Regions from separate parts of the Mesorhizobium loti R88b genome, predicted to be linked through region 1. Evidence: riboswitches for the same ligand, from Rfam matches in the RefSeq annotation. Region 1 holds a riboswitch; the other holds the start of a gene.

Region 1 (4,331 bases):
TTCGAGCAACAGGCCAGGATGAAGCCGTCATCGATCTCATGATCGAGGATGCCGCCATTGTGGCTCATCTCGACAGCGCCGGAGACTTTCTTGACCTTGCAGGTTCCGCACAGGCCGAATTCGCAGGCGGCTGGAATGCGCACGCCCGAAGAGCGCGCCGTCTGCAGCACGGTCTGGCCGGCGACGCATTCGGCATCGACGTCCGAAAGCGCGAACCGGATCGGGGTTGCGGCTTCGACGGGGACCGCAACGCCGTCTTGCGCCGGCGCTGCGAATGGCGCCGGGATTTCCTCCACCGCAGGCGCGGCAAAGCTTTCCTGGTGATACTTCGTCATGTCGAAACCAGAAGCGTCCAGCATGCCACGCACTGCACGCATGAAAGGATCGGGGCCGCAGCAAAAGATTTCACGTTCGCGGAAATCGGGCGCCAGCAGCGGCAGCCGGATGGCGTCGATGCGGCCCATATGGCCGTACCAGCCCTCGCGGCTCGACCGCTCCTCGATCATGAAGCCGAGCGACAGGCCCGGCATATGGCCGCCGAGCAATTCGAGCTCCTTGCGGAAGATGATCTCTTCGGCGCGCCGCGCGCAATTGACGAAGCCGACATCGGTCCATGGCGCGCAGTCGTTCAGCCAGCGCAGCATCGACATCATCGGCGTCACGCCCGAACCGGCCGAGATGAACAGATATTTGGCCGCCGGATGGCTGTGCAGCGAGAAGTCGCCACTCGGTCCATAGGCCTTGACGTGCGAGCCGGGCTTCAGATGGTCGAACATCCAGCGTGTGCCGATGCTGCCCGCCTGCGCCTTCACCGTCACCGCGATGGAGAACGGCCGTGACGGCGACGACGACAGCGTATAGGTGCGCATCAGCGGCCCGTCTGGCGCCGGCAGCTCCAGCGTCACGAACTGGCCCGGCTTGTAGCGGAACCAGGTCTGGTTGTCGGAGCGGAAGGTGAAGGTCTTCACGTCAGGCGCCTCGTCGCTGACGCCGATCACTTCCAGCACCTGGAGCCTGTCGTTCCAGGGCGCCATCTGATCGAGATGGCGATAAAGCCCAAGGTCAGTCATGGCGTTCATTCCTCAACCTCTCAAGCCACGCTGCGCAGCGCCGGCCGGCCGCCTTCGGCCAGGCGCGGACCGATGAAGCGCGCGTACCAGTCGACGAACTGGATCACGCCGCCCTCATGCAGCTCCGAATAGGGGCCGGGTTCATAGGCCGGCGACAGGATGCCAAGGGCGTTTTCCTCGACGATGCGGCGGTCCTGGTCGTTGGTCTCGGTCCAGACATGGGTGAGCTCGGCAAGATCGTAGTCGACGCCCTCGACCGCATCCTTGTGCACCAGCCATTTGGTCGTCACCGCGGTTTCCGTGGCGCTGATCGGCAGCACGCGGAAAGTAACGGCATGGTCGATGAGGATGTGGTTCCACGTCGTCGGGTAGTGATAGTGCATCAAGGTGCCGATGCGGTCGGCCGAGACGCTGTCGGACAGGTTCTTCTTCACCGCGCGCTTGCCGGTCATCGTGTAACTGACCGCATCGCGCAGCAGCCGTGCGCGCGTGGCGCGGTATTGTCCGGCTGGATCGATGCGGAACTTGCTCGGCAGGCCGGCGGCCTCGCATTTCGCCCAGTGCGCCAGCATTTCGGGATCGCTGTCGGCGCCTTGCACGCCGGTCACGGTCGGTGCTTCCGGGAAGGTCTTGCAGAGTTCCGGGTGGTTACCGGCGCAATGGTAGCATTCGCGGTTGTTTTCCCAGACGAGTTTCCAGTTGCCCTTCTCGACAATGGTGCTCTCGAAGGCGACCTTCGCCTCGCCCAGCCGGTGTGGCTTGAGATAGGGTTCGATCATCGCCCGCATCGGCGCGAAGTCGGCCGGCTCCTTTGCCAAACAGATGAAGATGTAGCCGGCGACACTTTCGCAGGCGACCGGCTTCAGGCTGAACTGGCTCTTGTCGAAACCGTCGGCCATCTGGCGGGCGAACAGCAGGCGGCCGTCCAACTCATAGGTCCACTGGTGATAGGGGCAGACCAGTTTGGCGGCGGTGCCCTTGTCGGTGTTGCAGACACGGCTGCCGCGATGGCGGCAGGAATTGTGGAAAGCGTTGATCTTGCCCTGCTGGTCGCGCACCAGCACGACCGGATAGTCGCCGATCTGCACGGTGATGAAGCTGCCGGGCTTCGGCAGTTCGCAATCATGGCCGATGAACAGCCAGTCGCGATACCAGATCAGCTCCATGTCCAGCTTGAAGTAGTCCGGGTCGGTGTAGAAGGGTTGTTCGAGCGAGAACCCGTCCCTGCGGCTGTTCAAGAGCCTCAGCATGTCGTTGCGAGCATCCATGTCCTGTCCTCATACTTCAAGGACTGAACTGGTGGTGACGGAGGAAGGACCGGACGCAGGCCGGCGGAAGCCGGGCATGCACCATCCGCCTCTTGACCGCCCACCGCGATCAGTCGAGTTCAACAATCTCGGGCTGGTTTCCGGGCTCTGGAGTTGTCCTTTCGGACCATCGCGACACCTTCCCAGGCTTTCGCCCAGTGGTCTCCCGTTGCGACTTGAACTCCACCACCGTTGCGGGGGCAGCGCCGGATTCTGACCGGCTTCCCAATTCTCCGTTCCGTGGTCACGAAGCGGCACCTGAGATGCAGTCATCTAATCACGGCAGCGATCGCGACATCGGCATGAAAGCGACATCGTATCCATGCGGCGCGACACGCCGGACGAAACGCTCCGGCCAGCGATTGAACGGCTGAGATTCTGTTTTGTTCAGCAATCTGTGCTGTTTCGAATCGTCTCTTGTCCGGCTCCTGGCGCGGGGAAAACAGGCCAACGGTATCGAAAAGTGACTATTAGCAACTTCTAAAATCGAACCGAACGGTTCGTTTCTGTTGACAATGCGTGCAGGACGGTGTGAACGCTGACGCCCGGATACACTCGGTGAGTGGGTCGTGAAATTTATCTAAGTAGCTGTATCATATGCATAAAACAAGATGGTCGGCATGCTTATTAAAATTACAAGATGTAAAATCATGGCCCAGGCGGAACAACTTCGTGATTGGAATCCGGCAGACGGCTTACCCACATCGGGGCTGTCCGAACGACGCGATTTCATTCCCAAGACACGCCGCTAGACGGACAGCAAAAATACTGGAGTACTTAAAATGAAAAAGATCATTCTCACTGCCGCCGCCCTTCTGGCCATTTCCGGCAGCGCCTTCGCTGGTAGCGACCACTACGGTTCGAATGCCCCTGCAGCCGCCGCTGTCGACAGCTCGCACACCGCTTCGATCAAGAAGTCGGAACCGGCTGCTCAGACGCCTGTCACGGGTGCCGACCACAACCTCTTCGGCAACAACTAACTGTCGATCACCAGCAGGCGGTGGGCTTGGCTCGCCGCCCTGGCGAAACTGGAAGAATTCAGGAGACTTGAAATGAAGAAGATCATCCTTGCTGCCGCCGCCGTTCTGGCCATCTCCGGCAGCGCTTTCGCTGGCAGCGACAACTATGGGTCCAATGGCGCCAACCAGGCTGCTGTCACCGCGACCGACGGCTCGTACACGGCCTCGATCGACAAGTCGCAGCCGGCTGCCCAGGCGCCTGTCCAGGGTGCCGACCGCAACCTCTTCGGCCACTAACAACCGATTCCCTGGGCGGCGGGTTTGCCCCGCCGCTCCGGTGAAATGCAAAATTCAGGAGATTTGAAATGAACAAGATCATCATTGCTGCCGCCGCCGTTCTGGCTCTCTCGGGCAGCGCTTTTGCCGGCAGCGACAACTACAACGCCAATAGCGCGAACCCGCCCGCTGCGACTTCGGTCGACAACTCGCGTACGGGTTCGATCCGCGAAAACGGCTCGCCCGTCTACAAGCTGCTCAACTCGTCGGGCGACGTACAGAAGTCGGCGCCTCAGGGCAGCGACCGGAACCTCTTCGGCCACTAACTGCCTAAGCAGATTCAAAAAGAACGGCGGGCCTTGCCCGCCGTTTTTTGTTGTCAGACAGGTTTCTGTCTCAAGCCGCTTTTGCTTCCGCTTCATGCAGCGCGAAAGACCGCCCGTCGGTGTCGAAGATATGCAGATCCTCTGCATTGGCGCTCAGCCGCAATGTCGAGCCGCGCTTGACCTCGACATTGCCCGGCAGCTTGGTCACCAGCGGCAGGTCGGCGCGACCGATGTCGACGTAGACCAGCTGAACCTCGCCGAGCTGCTCGACATAATCGACCGTTCCCTCGAACAGATATTCCGCGCCGGTGGAGACAATCAGGTCCTCCGGCCGCACGCCGAAACTCACCGCCGCGCCCTTGGCCGAAGCCGGCGTCGTAATCGGCACGGTGG
Region 2 (4,331 bases), 2.5 Mb from region 1:
AGGCAACGACATCCGTCAGTGGGATCAAAGTCGAACCATAGGCGATCGACAGCAGTGCGAGAGCGGCCATCGCCACCGCGCCCGCGGCCATGGCCAGCGTGAATGCCTTGTGCCCCGAACGCGCACCGGATCTATGCCCAGGGGCAAGATGCATCAGAACGCTTCCGGATGCATCGCCCTGGCGATCTTGGCGATCGCTTCGATGTTGGCCGGCCCGGGCGTCAGCTCGGCACAACGCAAGGCCACGAAGCGCTCGTTCTTGACCGCGTCGGTCTCTTTCATTGCCGGATGGACTTTAAGGAAATCGAGCAGTTTCTTGTAACCGCCGCCATCCTGGTAATCGAGCAGGATGAGGAATTGCGGATTGCGCGACGCCACCGTTTCCCAGTCGGTATTGCCCCAGCTGGTGTCCATGTCGGCCATGATGTTGTCGCCGCCGGCGGCGGTGATCATGGCGCTCGGGATGGCGAATTTTCCGGCGGTGAACGGCTTGTCCTCGCCCGAGTCGTAGAGGAACACGCGTGTCCCCTTGGCGTTGCCGACTTTCGCCGTGATATCGGCGAGCTGCGCCTTCCAGCCGGAGACGAGCTTTTCCGCTTCGGCGTCCTTGCCAAAAATCTTGCCCAGCTTTTCGACGTCGCCATACAGCAGGTCCATCGAAGCGGCGGGGCGGTTCTTGTCGAGATGGACGCAGCTTTCCGTCAGCACCAGCGTCTTGATGCCATGCGGGGCGAGTGTGTCGGGCGTCACCTCGCCGCCCGGCTTCATGCCATAGTACCAGCCGGCAAAGAAGAAATCGGGCTCGACCGCGACAAGGTTTTCGAGCGTCGGGTATTTGGGCGCCAGTTCGGGGATGGAACCTTGCTCGGCCTTGAATTCGGGGCCGACCTTGTACCATCCGGTGATGCCGGTCAGGCCGACGATCGACGGCTGCAGCTTCAGCGCGAAGGCCATCTCGGCCATGTTGAGATCATGGATGACGGCGCGCTTGGGCGGCGCATCGAAGGTCAGCGGTTTGCCGCAGCTGTCGACGGTGACCGGGAAGGCGAAAGCTGTCGAGGCCAGCAGCGAGAGGACAAGCGACAGTGCGAGACGTTTCACGGATTTTGCTCCTTGGTTGAACAGTAGGATGGGTTCGATCAGGACGGTGGCGCGGCACGGTTCGGCACATCGAACACCGTCAGTTCGCGGTCCTCGGTAGGGTGGCGCAGGCGAAACACGTCGACGCCGAAAATCTCGCGGATCAGCTTTTGCGTCAGCGCTTCGCGCGGTACGGCGAGCGCATGCAGCCGCGCTTCGTTCATCACCGCGACCCTGGTGGCGAACGGCGCCACCAACGCCAGATCGTGCAGCACCGCGATCACCGTCATGCCGAAGCCGGCCACGAGTTCGAGCAGCTCGCCACGGGCGCGCGGGTCGAGATGGTTGGTCGGCTCGTCGAGGAACAACACTTTCGGTTGCTGTGCGACGGCGCGCGCAAGCTGGGCGCGTTGGCGTTCGCCGCCCGACAGCGAGCCGATGGTGCGGCCAAGCAGCGGCAACAGGCCGGTCCGGCGCAGCGCGTCGACGACGATGTCGCGTTCGTCGCTCCTGCGCCTCAGGCCGGCATGCGGGACGCGGCCAAGTTCGACATAGTCGATCACCGCCAGCCGCGGATCCGGCTGGTCGGTCTGGCCGACGACGGCGATGTGCAGGGCCCGCTCGGCGGGCGAAATCCTGTCCAGGCGGCGCCCGCCAAGCTTCACCTCGCCCGAACTTGGCCTGAGCATGCCCGAAAGCATACGCAGCAGCGTGGTCTTGCCGGCGCCATTGGGACCGATGATGGCGAGACGGTCGCCTGATGCCACCGACAGGCTGACCGCCTGGACCAGAGCCCGGCCATTCGCAGTCGCGCCGAGATCGCGCGCGTCGAGGAGTGGCATGGTCATCGGCTGTTGCCCGCCAGATTGCCCGGGATGCGAGCCAGCGTCTTGCCGGCCAATCCTGCCGGACGCTGTCCCGAGTTGCACCAGCCATCGGCGAGCGAGGCATAGAGCCTGGCAAATCGCACGAGATCACCGGCATCGGCCTGCGCATCGATGGAGCCGAAGAGATAGGCGGCCTTGCCTGGCGCCTGGAAAGCCACCGTCAGCGGCCACGCACAGCCCGCCATGCATTCTACGCCTTCGACCGTGAAGCCATGCGCCACATCTGGTTCATGGTGGGCCGACAGCCGGGAGCGCAAATCGGCGCACAGGCTTTCACCCGACCTGATGCCAGTCGGGATGTCGCGGCAAAGCGTGCACACGATGATGCGATGGTCGATGGCGCCGTCCAACTTTCCGTCACTTTCCAAAACTGGCGACGGAAGGATGTTGGCGAGCCGGCCGACAAGACCGACGTCCACGTTTCCTCCCGGCACACCCCGTCCGGTCAACATGCTGATGGCAGGTCTCCTGGCTCGCGGGTCTCGGCGCAATCCTGCCTTCCCAGCCTTGCCGGCCAGTGGCATTTCGGATCTTGCTCACCGCTTACAGTTGCGGGGGCAGCCACGGTCTCGATCCCTTGAGGGGTCCCACCGTGTTCCCTTTTCACCCCTTGCCTTTCGGCGCGGGGACCATCACCGGGCCATGCTAATTTTGCCCGAAGCGCATCGCAACGATTCTTTTCGACGAAACCTGTCACCATCCCGGCACCAGCAGCCACTGCTTCCTCGGAGAAAACCCAGGCAACTATTTCCGTTAGTTATGTAATAACAGAACATTAGAGAATCTTCCCCGCCGCTGTCAATCCCTAGGCGCGCCCCTTTCGAGTTGTCGTGACGGCTGTGAAACGCAGACAGGGCGGAGTTCGCGTGAACCCCGCCCTGAATTGGATGGCTAAGGCAGCCGGCCTATTTGCCTGACAGCTGCTTGGCGTTTTCGGGCGTGATAGCCGTGGTGTCGACGGTGACCGTCGTATCCACCGACGAGGCGCAGTCGAGCAGGATCTTCTTCGACATCTCGATCGCTTCCTTCGCACCCGTCGGGTAGGTGAAGGTCGCCGCCCAGTCACCCTTGGCCACCGCCTCGATGCCGCCGGCCGGGCCGGGCAAGCCATCGGTGCCAATGATCTTGACCTCCTTGCCGGCGCCCTTGGCGGCGAGCAGCGCCCCGGCAGCCATCATGTCGTTCGACGCGTAGAGCACCTTGATGTCGGGATGCGCCTGCAGCATGGCGGAAAAGGCAGTCTGGGCTTTGTCCGGCACCCAGTCGGCGGCCTGCTCGGCCACGACCTGGATCTTGGCGTTTACCTTGACGCCGTCCTTGAAGCCGTTCAGCCGCTCCACCGCCGGCGTCGAGCTCGGCAGCCCTTCCAGTACCGCCGCCTCGCCGCCATCCGGCAACAGCGTCTTGGCGGTATATTTACCGGCTTCGAGCGCGATCTTGTAATTGTCGCCGCCGATGAAGGCGGTGTAGTCCTTGCCGGGGTCGCCGACCGTCTTGCGGTCGAGCTCAATGACCGGGATGCCGGCATCCATGGCGCGCTTGACCGCCGGCGTCAGTGGTGCCGCCTCGAACGGCGAGATCAGGAGCAGATCCACCTTCTGGGTGATGAAGTTGTCGACTTGCGAGGTCTGCGTGTTGACGTTGCCTGCACCGTCGGCGATCTGCAACGTGAAGCCCGGCACTTCCTTGGCCGCCGCTGTCAGCTCATCATTGACGTGCTGCCGGTAGGGCTCGGCATTGTTCGCCTGCGAAAAGCCGATGATGAACTGGCCATCCTTGGAGCAGGCCTTGACCAACGGGTCGGCAGCCTGCGCGGTTCCTGCAATGCACAGCCCAGCGCCTGCCAGAAGCGCGGCGTGAAGCACGCGCCTCGATCCTCTTTTCATGGTTTTCATAACTTACTCTCCTCCTCGTCGGGCCGTGGCCAGACCTTGGTTTCAGTCTCTGGTTTGCCGCCTTCCTCCTAACGACCCAAACCCTCGCGGCGGCGAACGAGGGATTGAAGCACTGCCGCCAGAACGATGATCGCGGCGGTCGCCAGCAGTTGCATGGCTGGCGTGATGTTGTTGAGCTGAAGGATGTTGGCGAGCGCGCCCAGCATGATGGTGCCGGCAACGGTGCCAACCATTGAGCCGGCCCCGCCGAACAGGCTGGTGCCGCCGATGACCACGGCGGCGATTGCCGTCAGCTCATAGCCCATGCCGTCATTGGCGCTGCCGAAATTGAACTGGCCGGCATGCACGATGCCGGCCAGCGCAGCGGCAAAGCCGGTGATGGCATAGACCGAGATCTTGACCATAGAGACCGGCACGCCGGAAATACGCGCCGCGCGCTCATTGCCACCGACGGCAAAGACATAGCGGC

The links. A riboswitch is a leader RNA that binds a small molecule or an ion and turns the genes downstream of it on or off. The one in region 1 is predicted to bind cobalamin.
Region 2: another riboswitch for cobalamin. It lies ahead of EB235_RS25485 (DUF1636 family protein); the one in region 1 lies ahead of EB235_RS02105 (aromatic ring-hydroxylating oxygenase subunit alpha).

The regions. Positions count from the first base shown of each region.
Region 1 is NZ_CP033367.1:458,526-462,856, reverse strand. It holds gene EB235_RS02110 (hybrid-cluster NAD(P)-dependent oxidoreductase) at 1-1,070, opposite strand, end outside; gene EB235_RS02105 (aromatic ring-hydroxylating oxygenase subunit alpha) at 1,091-2,338, opposite strand; cobalamin riboswitch at 2,453-2,654, opposite strand; gene EB235_RS02100 (DUF680 domain-containing protein) at 3,160-3,357, shown strand; gene EB235_RS02095 (DUF680 domain-containing protein) at 3,430-3,633, shown strand; gene EB235_RS02090 (DUF680 domain-containing protein) at 3,702-3,938, shown strand; gene EB235_RS02085 (ABC transporter ATP-binding protein) at 4,009-4,331, opposite strand, start outside.
Region 2 is NZ_CP033367.1:5,197,901-5,202,231, forward strand. It holds gene EB235_RS25470 (FecCD family ABC transporter permease) at 1-154, opposite strand, end outside; gene EB235_RS25475 (ABC transporter substrate-binding protein) at 154-1,101, opposite strand; gene EB235_RS25480 (ABC transporter ATP-binding protein) at 1,140-1,928, opposite strand; gene EB235_RS25485 (DUF1636 family protein) at 1,925-2,386, opposite strand; cobalamin riboswitch at 2,409-2,616, opposite strand; gene EB235_RS25490 (substrate-binding domain-containing protein) at 2,873-3,862, opposite strand; gene EB235_RS25495 (ABC transporter permease) at 3,931-4,331, opposite strand, start outside.